One region of the Comamonas guangdongensis genome, then DNA from elsewhere that is predicted to be linked to it. Evidence: predicted binding sites of a transcription regulator. Region 1 holds the regulator's gene; each other region holds the start of a gene.
What was found. Region 1 encodes sigma-54, which starts transcription at its own class of promoters, with help from an activator protein. Its sites were predicted from a motif close to TGGCANGNAANCTGCTTT; they were not measured.
Positions count from the first base shown of each region.

Region 1 (3,641 bases):
TGATGAGCGAATGCCTGGTCACCGGCTTTCACAATGCCGACGGCCATGTGGCGCTATGCGTGCCAGATCAACATGTGCCGCTGGGCACTAGGCTGCTGTAGGCGCGCGGCAGTGCCGTGGCCTGGGCCATCTAGCGCACTCCATACACATCGCGAGCAACCCGCGCGGGGAGATCGTCGACGTCTCGATACTCCCTCAAGCGACGCCGGTTTGATCTGCCCCATGGCCCCGTTCCGAGCCCCCCGGTAAAATTGGAAGTTATGGCAAAAATCATCGTCCTGGCACTGGTGCTGCTTTTCTTTGGCTGCGGGCTGTACATGCACCTGCGCGGCAAGGTGCGGCACAAGGTGCTGCGCCAGCTGTTCGACCACTCGACGTTCACCGCGCCGTTCAACGTCTTCATGCTGATGTTCAGCAAGGTGCCGCGCACGCCCTACCTGCCCACCAGCACCTTCCCCGAGCTGGCGCCGCTGCAGGCCAACTGGCGCGAGATCCGCGAGGAAGCCGTCAATCTGCAGAAGAACATGCAGATCAAGGCCGCGGCCAACAACGACGATGCGGGCTTCAACTCCTTCTTCAAGACCGGCTGGAAGCGCTTCTACCTCAAATGGTATGGCGACGCCCACCCCTCGGCCATGGAGCTGTGCCCCAAGACCACGGCCCTGGTCCAGTCCATTCCCAACGTGAAGGCGGCCATGTTCGCCGAGCTGCCGCCGGGCGCCAAGCTCAATCTGCACCGCGACCCCTACGCGGGCTCGCTGCGCTACCACCTGGCCGTGCTAGCCCCCAACGACGACCGCTGCATGATCGAGGTGGACGGCCAGCCCTATAGCTGGCGCGAGGGCGAGGGCGTGATCTTCGACGAGACCTATATGCACTGGGCCGAGAACCGCAGCGAAGGCAACCGCATCGTGCTGTTCTGCGACGTGGAGCGTCCCATGACCAACGGCTTTGCCCAGTGGCTCAACCACTGGCTGGGCAAGAACGTGGTGGCCGCGGCCAGCTCGCCCAACAACGAGGGCGACCCGCGCGGCATGATCAGCAAGCTGTTCAAGATCTCGTTCTACGCGGGCAAATACCGCCGCGCCTTCCGCGACTGGAATCCGACCTTCTACAAGATTCTCAAGTTCGGACTGATGATCGGCGTGCTGGTCTGGTTTATCTGGTGGATGGTTTCTTGATAACCCCCTGAGGCGCTTTGCGCCTTCCCCCAAGGGGGACGACAGCCTCGCCGCGAGGCGGCTCTTGCTCGCTGTCTCTCACTTGGGGCTTGCTTCATCAGGCCGTATGCCCCAACCAAAAAGCCGCTGATGTATTCAACGGCTTTTTGTTTTTTGAATTCGCTACAGCGCCTTGCGCAGCGTGGTGGTCGGAATCTTGAGCTGCTCGCGGTATTTGGCCACGGTGCGGCGCGCGCACTCTATGCCCTGCTCCTTGAGCATATCGGCCAGCTTGGCATCCGATAGCGGCTTTTTCGGATCTTCGGCATCGACAAACTGCTTGATCAGTGCGCGCACGGCCGTGCTCGAGGCGCTGCCGCCGGTTTCCGTACCCAGGCCCGAGCCGAAGAAGTACTTGAGCTCGAAGGTGCCCTGGGGCGTGGCCATGTACTTGGCCGTGGTCACGCGGCTGATGGTGGATTCGTGCAGGCCCAGAGTGTCGGCGATATCGCGCAGCACCAGCGGGCGCATGGCCAACTCGCCATGCACGAAGAAGTTCTTCTGCCGCTCCACGATGGCTTCGGAGACGCGCAATATGGTGTCGAAGCGTTGCTGGATGTTCTTGATGAACCAGCGCGCCTCCTGCAGCTGCTGCTGCAGCACCGCATGGCCTTCGCTGCTCTTGTGGCGGCGCAGCACGCCCGCATAGACATCGTGCACCTTGAGCTTGGGCATGACGTCGGGGTTGAGCTGCACGGCGAAATCCATGCGACCCGAGCCGGCGCGCACCGGGCGCACGATGACATCGGGCACGACGATCTGGCGCTCCACGTCGGCAAAGCGCCGGCCCGGGCGCGGCTCCAGGCGTGCAATCAAGGCCATGGCTTCGCGCAGCTGTTCCTCGCGTGCGCCGCACAGGCTGGCGAGCTTGCGCAGATCGCGCCGCGCCAGCAGGTCCATGGGCTGGGCGCAGATGGAACGGGCCAGCAGCAGCTGGTTCATGCGCGCCTCGGTCGTGCCCTCGTCCTCGGCGCTGCGGATCAGCTCGCGCAGCTGCAGCTGCAGGCATTCGGCCAGGTCACGCGCGCCCACGCCCACGGGCTCCAGGCTTTGCAGCAGCCTGAGCGCAATCGCAAAGCGCTGCTCCAGCTCCTCGCGCTCCTCCAGGTCCTCGCCAGCCAGGCTCCGGGCCAGTTCGGCCAGCGAGTCTTCGAGATAGCCGTCGTCGCTCAGCGACTCGATGAGAAAGCGCAGGGCCGCACAGTCCTCGGCCCCCAGATGCAGGCTCAGCGCCTGGCGGTGCAGAAATTCGGTCAGGCTCTCGTGGCCGCGGGCCAGGTCTATGGCGTCGGTTTCATCGTCGCCCTCGCGGTTGCGCGTGGAGCTGCCGGCCGCCTCCCATTCGCTGCTGGCCTCGCCCCCCCATTCGCCGTCCTGGCCGTCGAGGCCCTCGGCCTCCCAATTCAGGGTTTCGGGAGTCTCGGGCGCCGCGGTTTCCGCTACGGATTCGGAAGCTGTCTGCGCAGTTGCCACTTCCTTTTCCGACGAAAACACCTCGGGAGCACTGGCTTCGGCAGCGCCAGCCGCTATCTCGGCAGGAGCGTCGCCGCCCGCATCGCCCTCGTCGCCGGCCTGCTCGAGAAACGGGTTGTCGATCAGCATCTGCTCGACTTCCTGCGCCAACTCCAGCGTGGACAGCTGCAGCAGCTGAATGGATTGCTGCAGCTGGGGCGTGAGCGACAGATGCTGCGAAACGCGTAGCGACAGGCCTGGCTTCAAGAGCAAACCTCCCGCATTGGCACAACGATGAAAGCGGAATGGCGTGCAGGCATACGGGGCTCTTACATGCGGAAGTGCTCGCCCAGATAAACGCGGCGCACATCGGCGTTCTCCACGATCTCCTCGGGCGTGCCTTCGGCCAGCACATGGCCGTCGCTGATGATGAACGCGTGGTCGCAGATGCCCAGCGTCTCGCGCACGTTATGGTCGGTGATGAGCACGCCTATGCCGCGCTCCTTGAGAAAGCCGATGATGCGCTGGATCTCGATCACGGCAATCGGGTCGATGCCGGCAAAAGGCTCGTCCAGCAGAATGAAGCGCGGCTGCGTGGCCAGGGCACGCGCGATTTCCACGCGACGGCGCTCGCCGCCGGACAGCGCCAGCGCGGGCGACTGGCGCAGATGGTCGACGCGCAGCTCCTGCAGCAGGCTGGTTAGACGCTGCTCAACCTCGTCGCGGCTCAAGGCCTTGTCCTGCTCGTCTTTTTGCAGCTCCAGCACGGCGCGCACATTGTCTTCCACGCTGAGCTTGCGGAAGATCGAGGCCTCCTGCGGCAGATAGGACAGGCCCAGGCGCGAGCGCTGGTGGATAGGCATATTGCCCACCGAATGGCCGTCGATGAAGATATCGCCGCCGTCGCTGCGCACCAGGCCCACGATCATGTAGAACGAGGTGGTCTTGCCGGCGCCGTTGGGGCCGAGC
Region 1 is NZ_JBFYGN010000016.1:98,438-102,078, forward strand. Features, by position in the region: gene AB6724_RS14530 (tRNA-binding protein) at 1-101, shown strand, start outside; gene AB6724_RS14535 (aspartyl/asparaginyl beta-hydroxylase domain-containing protein) at 261-1,181, shown strand; gene AB6724_RS14540 (RNA polymerase factor sigma-54) at 1,344-2,939, opposite strand; gene lptB (LPS export ABC transporter ATP-binding protein) at 3,002-3,641, opposite strand, start outside.

Region 2 (3,641 bases), on a different contig from region 1:
GTTTTTACTTATGGCCTGAAAACCTAAAGTTCAGGTCATGGATTCGCTGCAACCGATCAATTTCAGAAGCAGTCAGCGAACTCCTGAAAAGACAGGTTTGGAGAAAATCATGAAAAACACCATCCGTTTTGCCGCTGTTGCCGCCCTGGCCGTGTCCGCTGTTGCCGCCCAGGCTGCGGGTTTTGACTTCACCGGTGATCACTATCCCGTGCAAGCGCAATCGCAAAGCAATCTGACTCGCGCAGAAGTGGTTGCTCAGGTCCAGGACGCCATGGCACGTCACACCATGCTGGTGCAAGGCGATGAGCTGGTGACCCCCGCATCGGACAAGGTCTCAACCCTGAGCCGTGCACAGGTCCGCCAGGAAGCTGCCGCCGCAGAAGCCGCTGGTGCATTGAGCTTCGGCGAATAAATCGGCACCGGCAAGGCCGGTTGATGAGAGCGAAAAGGTCGAGCCCGGGGCAATTGCTCCGGGCTTTTTTATTGCCCCACCCGCAATGCATGGCGCTGCGGGAGCGTGTGATCTCACCAGTTGGCCTCGCGCTCGGGCGTGGCGCTGATGCGGTGTATGGACAGGTCGGCGCCGTCGAACTCCTGCTCCTGGTTCAGGCGCAGGCCCAGGGTTTTCTTGAGCAGGCCGTAAACCAGCAGGCCGCCAGCCAAGGCCCAGAGCACGCCCAGCAGCGTGCCTATGAGCTGGGCGCCCAGATGCACGCCGCCCAGTCCGCCCAGAGCCTTGGTGCCGAAAATTCCGGCCGCGACACCGCCCCAGGCACCGCACAGACCGTGCAGCGGCCACACGCCCAGCACATCGTCGATCTTCCAGCGGTTCTGGGTCAGCGTGAACATGGCCACGAAGATGGCGCCGGCTGCCGCGCCCACGGCCAGTGCGCCCAGCGGGTGCATCAGGTCCGAGCCCGCGCAGACCGCGACCAGGCCGGCCAGCGGGCCGTTGTGCACAAAGCCGGGGTCGTTTTTGCCCAGCAGCAGGGCCGCCAGCGTGCCGCCGACCATGGCCATCAGCGAATTCACGGCGACCAGGCCCGAGATCTTGTCCAGGGTCTGGGCGCTCATCACATTGAAGCCGAACCAGCCCACGGTCAGGATCCAGGCGCCCAGCGCCAGAAACGGAATGCTGGACGGCGGGGTGGCGGCAATCGCGCCATCACGGCGGTAGCGGTTGCGGCGCGGGCCCAGCAGCAGCACGGCGCCCAGCGCGATCCAGCCGCCCACGGCATGCACGACCACGCTGCCCGCGAAGTCATGGAACTCGGCGCCGGTCAGCGACTTGATCCAGGCCTGCACGCCGAAATGCTGGTTCCAGGCAATGCCTTCGAAGAAGGGGTAGATCAGGCCGACGATGAGGGCCGTGGCGAGCAGCTGCGGCCAGAATTTGGCGCGCTCGGCGATGCCGCCCGAGATGATGGCCGGGATGGCGGCCGCGAAGGTCAGCAGAAAGAAGAATTTGACCAGCGCATAGCCGTTGAACGCGGCCAGCTGTTCGGCGCCCACGAAAAAGTGCGTGCCGTAGGCCACGCCGTAGCCGACCACGAAATAGACCACGGTAGAGACCGAGAAGTCGACCAGGATCTTGACCAGTGCATTGACCTGGTTCTTGCGCCGCACGGTCCCCAGCTCCAGAAATGCGAAACCCGCGTGCATGGCCAGGACCATGACCGCGCCCATCAAAATGAACAGGGCGTCTGCGCCCTGTTTTAGTGCTTCCATGAAAGCGCTCCAGCTGAAATTTGCTATGTATTGGTGCGAAATTGCGTGTCAGGCACGCAATGCACTAAAAGCAAGCAAAAACTGCGCCATGCGGCGCATGCAGAGGAGCGGCCGGGCCGCAAGCCTATTTGACGAACTGGTTGAGCTGGATGATGGGCATGAGCACGGCCAGCACGATGAGCATCACCACCAGGCCCATGGCCACGATGAGCAGCGGCTCCAGAATCGTGGCCAGATGCATGGCGCGGCGCTGCACCTCGTTCGACAGCTGGGTGGCCGCACGCTGCAGCATCAGCGGCAGCTGGCCGGTCTGCTCGCCCAGGCGCGCGAACATGGCGACCAGGCCCGGAAAGCGCTTTTTCTGTGCCAGAGCCGAGGCCAGCGGCGCGCCTTCGCGCACCAGGGCCAGAGCGTCCATGGCATCGGCGCGCAGCGCGCGGTTGTTCAAGGTCTCGGCCGCCGCCTGCAAAGCCTTGAGGATGGGCACGCCGGCGCCCGCCAGCATGGCCAGCGTGCCCGCAAAGCGCGCCGCGTTATAGCTGCGTGCGAGCCGGCCGACCAGCGGCAGGCGCAGCCACTTGGCATCAAAGCTCTCGCGGAAGGCCTCGTTCTTCAGGGCCAGGCGCAGGCCCGCGCCGCCCAGCAGCAGCATGGCCAGCATGGCCCAGCCATAGTGGCGCACGAAGTCGCTGATGGCGAGCATGACCACGGTGAGAAACGGCAGCGCGCGCTTGGTGCCCGCAAACACGCTGGCGACCTGGGGCACCACATAGCTGACGAGAAAGATCACGATGACGATGGCCACCAGCGTGACTATGGCCGGGTAGAGCGAGGCGCCTATGAGCTTGGAGCGCAGGGCCTGGCGCGCTTCCAGATCGTCGGCCAGATTCTCGAGCACCGGCCCCAGGCTGCCGCTGGCTTCGCCCGCGCCTATGACGGCGCAATAGATGTCGGAAAACTCGCGCGGATGCTGCTCGAGGGCGCGCGCAAAGCTGGAGCCTGCATTGACCTCGGCGCGCAGGGCTGCGACCAGCTGGTGCTGGCGCTCTTCGTCGGCCTCCTCGGCCAGGGCCGCCAGAGCGCGCTCTATGGGCAGGCCGGAGCCGACCAGCCCCGAGAGCTGGCGCGTCCATACGGCCAGGGCCGTGGAGTTGAACACCGGGCGCGTGAACCAGCCGGCCGATGCCGCGCCCGCCTTGCTCCGGCCCGCGGCCACGGGTTCCACCTGCAAGGGCACCAGCGCCTGGTTGCGCAGCTGGCTGCGCGCGGCGCGGGCGTTGTCGGCTTCCAGGGTGCCCTTGCGGGTCTGGCCCTGGGCGTCCAGGGCTTCAAAGGTAAAGGCGGGCATGCGCGGATCGTTGTGCTTTGGGAGTCTTGCCGCAGATGGTAGCGACTATTGATGTCAGCCGATCTGCTTTTGCCGAACCCCTGGCGTCCCGAATCCGCCCACGGGGCTGGCGAGCGCGGGCCGCAGCTCAGGCGGCGACGGCCATGGGCCCGTCGAGAGCATCGGCGCGCACGGAGGCCGCACGCTGCAACAGGGGCTGGGCATAGGCCTTGAACTCGGCCAGCGCGGGCAGCGAGCCCTGCATCATGCCCCAGCCTATATAGCTGGCCAGATACAGGTCGGCGGCGGTGAAATGCTCGCCGCACACATAGCGCTTGCCGGCCACGGCCTGCTGCAGCGTGCGCACCACATCGTCGAAGCGGCCAAAACCGGCCGCCGTGGCCTGCCTGTCGGTCTGGTTTTCCAGCCAGCCTTCGATTCGGGCGTGGATGGCTGCATCCACGGGGCCGGCGACAAAGAACAGCCAGCGCAGATAGGCGGCGCGCTCCGGGCTGCCCTGGGGCGGGGCCAGATGCTTGGCGGGAAACAGCTCGGCCAGATAGGCCAGGATGGCGCCGGTCTCGGT
Region 2 is NZ_JBFYGN010000017.1:44,618-48,258, reverse strand. Features, by position in the region: gene AB6724_RS14785 (DUF4148 domain-containing protein) at 38-412, shown strand; gene AB6724_RS14780 (ammonium transporter) at 526-1,728, opposite strand; gene gspF (type II secretion system inner membrane protein GspF) at 1,853-3,076, opposite strand; gene AB6724_RS14770 (glutathione S-transferase family protein) at 3,204-3,641, opposite strand, start outside.
Region 2: a site for sigma-54 is predicted at 1,800-1,817, ahead of AB6724_RS14780 (ammonium transporter). Genes of this name have one in related genera too.

Region 3 (3,641 bases), on a different contig from region 1:
GTCATCAGGATCACCAGCATGGTGGATGTCAGCATCCAGGCCGTGTCGCCGGCGCTCAGCGTGGGCACGGCCTCCACGGCCGCTGCGGCGGCGGGGGCTGCAGCAGCTGCTGCAGCGCCATCTTGCGCGAAGACCGCGGCGCTGGCGGCCAGCAGGCCCAATCCCAGGCCTGCACTCAAGAGCTTTTTGGTCATGGCACTCTTTCTCAAAATGGGTCCAAGGATGCTTACAGGGCCGACTCGCCGGTCTCGCCGGTGCGGATGCGGATGGACTGCTCCAGCGGCTGGATGAAGATCTTGCCGTCGCCGATCTTGCCGGTGCGGGCCGCGCCTTCGATGGCGTCGATGGCGGCGTCCACCAGATCGTCGGCAACAGCGGCCTCGATCTTGAGCTTGGGCAGGAAGTCCACCACATACTCGGCACCGCGGTAGAGCTCGGTATGCCCCTTCTGCCGGCCGAAGCCCTTGACCTCGGTCACGGTAATGCCTTGCACACCGATTTGCGACAGGGCTTCGCGCACCTCGTCGAGCTTGAAGGGTTTGATGATGGCGATCACCATTTTCATGACTGGGCTCCTGAAGGATTAAAAAGTCTTGGCCAGCGTCAGAATCAGACGTGTCTTGTTCACGTCACCGAAAAAGGACTTCTTGTTGGCGCCAGCCACGGCGGCGGCCAGCGAGAAGCCGTCGCCGAGGTCGTAAGCACCCCCCACGCTGTAGTCAATATAGTTGGGCACGCCCGTGTCCCGGATGTCGCTGGAGAAATGCGTGTAGCCCAGCGCAGCCTTGAGTGTGACCTTGGGCATCACTTCCTGGCTGTAGGAGAACTGCAGATAACCGGTGTTGCGGCCCTTGAGGCCCGAACCCGCCTTGGCGCCGGCCCAGCCGAAATAGTCCTCGGACACGGTGTGCGAGTACTTGGCCGTGAAAGCGCCGTAGGTGGCCGCACCGTAGATCTCGGTCGTGTTGCCATGGCCGTTGCCGGGGTAGACATAGGTCAGGGCGCCCACATCCCAGTCCACGTCGGCGGCCTTGAACTTGTAGCCGCCGTAGAAATCCATTTCTATGGAGTTGCCCGGCAGCCAGTCCACCGAGGAGTTCCAGTTGCCTACATAGAAGCCGCTGTCGCCAAACGCGTAGTCAAAACCTCCTTGCAGGGCCGGCTTGACGGCCTTGTTGCGGCTCGCATCCTGGTCCTGGCCGCGGAACTTGTAGTCGGTGGTCACGGCGACGTTGCCCGACAGCTGGGCCTGGGCCCAAAGGGGGGCTGCGACGGCGCAGGCCAGGCCGGCGGTCTTGGCGAAGGTCTTGAAACGGCTGGCAGCGAAACTGGGCATTCTGATTTCCTCCGGTTTGTAAAAAATCTGTGATAACCGGTAAAAGCACAGACCGTGCCAGCTTCAAGTTGCAGTTTTGGAAAGCCTTTGTTGCAGGAGTAAAAAAGAGCGGATTCGCTGATCTGCATTGCGCATGCGGCTATCTTTTTGCCGTAAATCCGGGTGCAGCTCACGTCGCCTGTTACAGGATAGATCTGGAAATGCACCGATACGGTGCCGCGCTTGGAGGCCTGCGCCGTGCGCCGGTTCGCATGAGCGATATGCACCAAATTGGGGCAAAAAATAACCCGCTGGGTCGGCAGCGGGTCGGGAGTGGGCGGGTCGCGTTGACCGGTTCTTAGAAACTGGCCTGGGGCAGGTCGTTTCGGCTGAAGACCAGGGAGACCTTGGCCTCCTCGGGAATCGGCGGCAGGCCCGCGTCCCAGCTCTGCCAGGCGCTGCGCAGCTCGGCCAGCTTCTGCGGCTCGCGCTCGCGCAGATTGGCGCGCTCGCGCGGGTCGGCCGCGAGGTTGAACAGGTATTCGATGCCCTCTACCTGCAGATATTTCCAGTCGCCGCGGATCAGGGCTTTTTGTTCGCGGTGCTTCATGCGCCAGGCCAGATCGCGCTCGGGGCTCCAGTCCGGCGCCTGCATCAGCGGCAGCAGGCTGATGCCGTCCAGCGGATAGTCGGCCGCGGGCTCGACGCCGGCGGCATCGAGAAAGCTGGCCGACCAGTCCATGGTCAGATTGGGCGTGGTGCAGACCGCGCCCGCGGCCATGCGCGCGGGCCAGCGCGCCAGCAGCGGCACGCGGATGCCGCCCTCGAGCAGATCCATCTTCTGGCCCACGAACGGCCAGTTGTTGGAAAAGCGCTCGCCGCCGTTGTCGCTGGTGAAGACGATGAGGGTGTTCTCGCTCATGCCTTTTTCCTCCAGCGCATCGAGCAGCCAGCCTATGCCCTCGTCCATGTGGTGGATCATGCGCTGGTAGGTGGCGATGGAGCCGCCGTCCACATGCTTGCCCATGCCCTTGAGGCGCTCGGACTCCGCGCGGTCCTCGCGCGTGAGCCAGGGCCAGTGCGGCGCGCTGTAGTGCAGCGACAGGTAGAAGGGCTGGTCGGCCGACTGGCGTCTGACGAAGTCCACGGCGCGCAGGCTCAGCAGATCGGTCAGATAGCCGTCCTCCTCATGCGGCTCTTCGTTGAGCCAGAAGTCGGGGCGGCCGCGCGGATCGCAGTGCGCGAAGTAGTCGGCGCCGCCCGCATGAAAGCCGTAGAACTCCTCGTAGCCGGACCGGCGCGGGCCGAAGTGCGGCGGGTAGCCCAGATGCCATTTGCCGACCAGGGCCGTGGCATAGCCGGCATCGCGCAGCAGCGAGGCCACCGTGGGGTGACCGGGCGGCAGGCCCAGCACCTTGTCGCCATGGGCGCTGGCGATGGGCTCTTCGGCCGCGCCGCGCAGCCGGTATTGCCAGCGGCCCGTGGCCAGCGCAAAGCGCGTGGGCGAGCACACGGCCGAATTCGAGTAGCCGCGCGTGAAGCGCAGGCCCTGGGCCGCCATGGCATCGAGCCGTGGCGAGACATCGCAGGCGTTGTTGTGCGCGTCGCGCGCGCCGGTGCAGCCCAGGTCGGCATAGCCTAGGTCATCGGCCAGGATGAAGATCAGATTGGGACGGGGATCAGCCATGGTGAAGAGAAAGTTGCAGGCCGTTCCGGCGAACCGGCGCGACATGCGGTGGGTTTCAAAAACAGAAGCGGCTTGCGCCTGATGGCTATGAATTACAAGTCATTAAAGACTTGAAATGCTCACAGCACCTGCGCTGGCAGCTCCTCAATTCATGGGCCTTCAAGGCTTGAAGCCCGAGCGCTTGACCACGGGTGCCCATTGCGCGCGGTAGGCCTTGAGCCTGCTGTCGGTCTCGGCGGCGCTGCTGACCACGGGCTCCAGCTTGGAGGCCGCAAACTTCTGCTGTGTGTCCGGGTCCTTCATCACCTCCTGCACCAGCTCGGCCAGGCGCTGCACCGTGGCCGGCGCCATGCTGGCCGGCGCGAACAAGGTGTTCCAGCCGGTGCCGACCAGGTTCAGGCCCAGTTCCTTGAGCGTGGGAATGTCGGGCGCCATGGGGCTGCGCTTCTCGCCCGAGACGGCCAGCACTCGCAGCTTGCCGGCTTCGTGCTGGGCGATCTGGGTGTCGAAGGTGTCGACGGCGATGGGGACCTGGCCGCCCAGCAGATCGCTGAGCAGCGGGCCCGAACCCTTGTAGCCCACGACCTCGACCGGAACCCTGGCCGTCTCGCCCAGCATCAGCGCGAAGAAATGCGGCAG
Region 3 is NZ_JBFYGN010000007.1:47,823-51,463, reverse strand. Features, by position in the region: gene AB6724_RS07965 (ammonium transporter) at 1-194, opposite strand, end outside; gene AB6724_RS07960 (P-II family nitrogen regulator) at 227-565, opposite strand; gene AB6724_RS07955 (TorF family putative porin) at 584-1,336, opposite strand; gene AB6724_RS07950 (sulfatase family protein) at 1,674-3,002, opposite strand; gene AB6724_RS07945 (Bug family tripartite tricarboxylate transporter substrate binding protein) at 3,162-3,641, opposite strand, start outside.
Region 3: a site for sigma-54 is predicted at 1,379-1,396, ahead of AB6724_RS07955 (TorF family putative porin). Genes of this name have one in related genera too.

Region 4 (3,641 bases), on a different contig from region 1:
AGCGCGCTGCGGTCGCGGGGCTGCCGCCGCTGGTTCCGGCCTGAGTTCAGCCACGCCAGGAGCTGCGATGCGCATCATTCTCGAAGATCCCTGCGAACGCGATATCTTCCACCCCGGCGAGCGCGCGGCGCAGCGCCGCTTCGGCGTGGAGGCCGAGGCCCGCGAGATGAAGGGGAGCATCGGCGACCGGCTGAGCGCGGGCCAGGCGCGCTTCATCGCCAGTCAGCCGTTTTTCTTTCTCAGCGTGCAGGACGGCGACGCCATCCACACGCAGATGCTGGCCTGTGCGCAGACCGCGCAGGGCTGCTACCCGCTGCTCGCCTTCGGCGATGCGCAAAGCTTTTTCTTTCTGCTGCCTGAGGACGAAGGCCGGCGCCTGCTGCAGCTGAGCCAGCAGAGCGGCTGCCGGGCCGGCATGATCTTTGTGGACTTTGCGCGCGGCGCGCGTTTTCGCGTCAACGGCGAGCTGCATCAGGCTGCCGGCGAGGCGCTGCCGGACTTCCAGCGCCCGGCCGGCTACCGGCTGATGCAGATGCGCGTGGCGCAGGCCTATGCGAATTGCGGGGCGCGCATCGTGCGCCTGAAGAAAGCCGCGGGCTGAGCCCGCGCAAGAAAACTCTTCTCCGCGACGCCTGCAAAAAGGCCGCCGGCTGCAGCGGCGGCCCCGGTTGCCGATCCGCTCACTGATCGCGGCGCACTTCGAGATAGGTACGTATGGCCCAGATGGCCTCCTGCGACAGCGTGCCCTCGAAGGGCGGCATGTAGACGCGCCCGTCGCGCGTGCGCCCGCGCCGCGCCGTGCCCACGTAGTAGTCGTCCATCTCCTTGTAGCAAGCGGCTTTTTTGCCGGCATCGGCCAGGCCGCTGCACTCCTCGTCGAACTTGCGCAGATCCGGCGCGATGCCGCCCGAGATTGCCTCCAGCCCATGGCAGCGCGCGCAGTTCTGGTTGTAGGCCGAGCTGCCTATGCGCAGCGCCTCCGGGCGCGCCGGGCTGCTCTTGTCATAGGGATTGGCCTCCAGCCATTTGCTGCCGAGCTGGGGCAGGGTGCTCGTATCTACGGCCTGGGGGACCACATCGCCATGGGCCATGGCGGCCGATACGCTGCAGGCCAGGCTCAGGGCCAGCAGGGCCTGCCTTGGCAGGCGCGGAAAAAATCGCTTCATCAGGGTGTCTCCGGTTTGGAATTTTCGAAAAGCTTCCCTGAGCCAAAAGCAATATGCGGGCCATGTCCGGGGCATCGCCTCCGCCATCGGGCCCTCTGTCTCAAATTGCAGCAAAACCCGGGGTGCGCAGGGGCTCACTGTCACAGTCTGGAACAGCCCTGGCCGGCCTGCGGCCCAAGCCGCCCCGGGATATCCATGTTGCCGGCAAGCCCCGGTGCCGGGACAATCCATGCAGAAAAAAAGATCGGGCCTGCCGCATGGCCAGGCACACCGATCCGAACTGGCGGCAGCTCGCTGGAGACCTCGCCCTCCAGCCCCCAGGAGACACTATGAACACAGGTTCCTTCGGTAGCATCTCCGGGCACCGGAATGCTGCTTCAAGCCCGATATCTATCGGACATCATCACACCGAGGTGATAGACAAGGCGCACCAGCGCTCCCAGTCCTATGGCGTGGCCATCCACGACGAGCCCGACTGCAGCAGCCTCGCCAAGGGCCGGCTCAGCGATATGCTCGAGGAAAGCCGCCTGCTGTTCCAGCATGCGGCTCCGGTGATGGAGACGCTGTACGAGCAGATTGCCAACACCCACAGCATGGTGCTGCTGACCTCGGCCAAGGGCATGGTGCTGCACTCCCTCGGCGACAACGACTTTCTCGAAAAAGCCTCGCGCGTGGCCCTGATTCCCGGCATGGACTGGTCGGAGAAAACCAAGGGCACCAATGCCATAGGCACGGCGCTCAGCGAGGAAGAGCCCATCACCATCTACGGCAGCCAGCACTATATGAGCGCCAACAAGTCGCTGACCTGCTCGTGCTCGCCCATCTTCGATCCCTATGGCCAGGTCGTAGGCGCGCTCGACGTCACCGGCGACCATCGCAGCCACCACCAGCACACGCTGGCGCTGGTGCGCATGTCGGCGCAGATGATAGAGAACCATATGTTCGCGGGCAGCTTCCCCAAGGCCGTGCGCCTGCACTTCCACTCGCGTCCGGAGTTCCTCGGCACGCTGGTGGAAGGGATTGCCGTTTTCACGCCCGAAGGCCGTTTTCTCTCGGCCAACCGCAGCGCCCAGTTCCAGCTCGGGCTCTCGTTCAACGCTCTGCAGGCGCATACTTTTTCCTCGCTGTTCGACCTGCCCATCTCCGCGCTGTTCGAGCTGTTCGGCGGCTCGGTCCAGGCGCCCAGGCAGCTGTGCATGCACAACGGCGTCGCGGTCTGGTGCCGCGCCGAAGCCAAGCCCGCCAGCCCCTGGGCCGCACCGCAGCTGGCGCCCGTGCAGCCTGCCGAACCGCCGCGCTCCGCCGCACAGCGCAAGCCGCATTTCTCCTCGCTGCAGTACCTGGACACCGGCGACCCGCAGATAGCCGCCATCATCCACAAGCTGCGCCGGGTCGCGGACCGCGACATTCCGGTGATGATCCTCGGCGAGACCGGCTCCGGCAAGGACCTGCTGGCCCAGGCCATACACAACGACTCCGCGCGTGCGGGCCAGCCCTTTGTCCCCGTCAACTGTGCCTCCATCCCCGAGTCGCTGATCGAGGCCGAGCTCTTCGGCTACGAGGAAGGCGCTTTCACGGGCGCACGCAAGAAAGGCGCCATGGGCAAGATCGCCCAGGCCCATGGCGGCACCCTGTTCCTCGACGAGATCGGCGACATGCCCAAGCATCTGCAGGCGCGGCTGCTGCGCGTGCTGCAGGAGCGCAAGGTCAGCCCGCTGGGCGCGGGCAAGGAGGTGGAGGTGGACGTCACCGTGATCAGCGCCACCCACAAGAACCTCAAGGAAATGATTGCGCGCGGCGAGTTCCGCGAGGACCTCTACTACCGCCTCAACGGCCTGGTCGTGCGCCTGCCCGCGCTGCGCGAGCGCAGCGACTTCGAACTGGTGGTGAGGAAGGTGCTGCAGTCGCTGTGCGCCAGCGGACAGCAGATGGACATCGCGCCCGCCGTCATGGAGCTGCTCGCGCAATACCACTGGCCCGGCAATGTGCGCCAGCTGCACAATCTGCTGCGCACGGCCGTGGCCATGGTCGGGGACCAGGGCTGCATAGGCCTGCATGATCTGCCCGACGATTTCCTCGAAGAGCTGCAGGGCCGCAGCGCCTGGCCCGCTACGCCGGCGGCGGCCACCGATACGCTGCTCGCCGCGCCCGGCGAAGCGCTGACGGACAGTCAGCGCCTGCAGGATGTGACGCTCAACGCTATGGCACAGATGTTGCGTCTGCACAAAGGCAATGTGTCGGCGGCGGCCAAGGCGCTGGGCGTCTCGCGCAACACCATTTATCGCAAGAAAAATCTGCTGCCGCCCGACCTGCTCGACTGAGGCGGCCGGCGCGGCACCCACTGGATTTTCCAGGGCTTGCGCTGGTCCCCGCTCAAACCCTTGATGCAGGAGATCCAGAAAAATGGCGCAACCCCACTATGACCGCGGCTCGGTGCTGCTGCACTGGCTCATGGCCGCCCTGCTGCTGGCCGAA
Region 4 is NZ_JBFYGN010000026.1:32,008-35,648, reverse strand. Features, by position in the region: gene AB6724_RS18375 (pyridoxamine 5'-phosphate oxidase family protein) at 1-44, shown strand, start outside; gene AB6724_RS18370 (hypothetical protein) at 68-601, shown strand; gene pedF (cytochrome c-550 PedF) at 681-1,166, opposite strand; gene AB6724_RS18360 (sigma-54-dependent Fis family transcriptional regulator) at 1,496-3,487, shown strand; gene AB6724_RS18355 (cytochrome b) at 3,570-3,641, shown strand, end outside.
Region 4: a site for sigma-54 is predicted at 1,212-1,229, ahead of pedF (cytochrome c-550 PedF). Genes of this name have one in related genera too.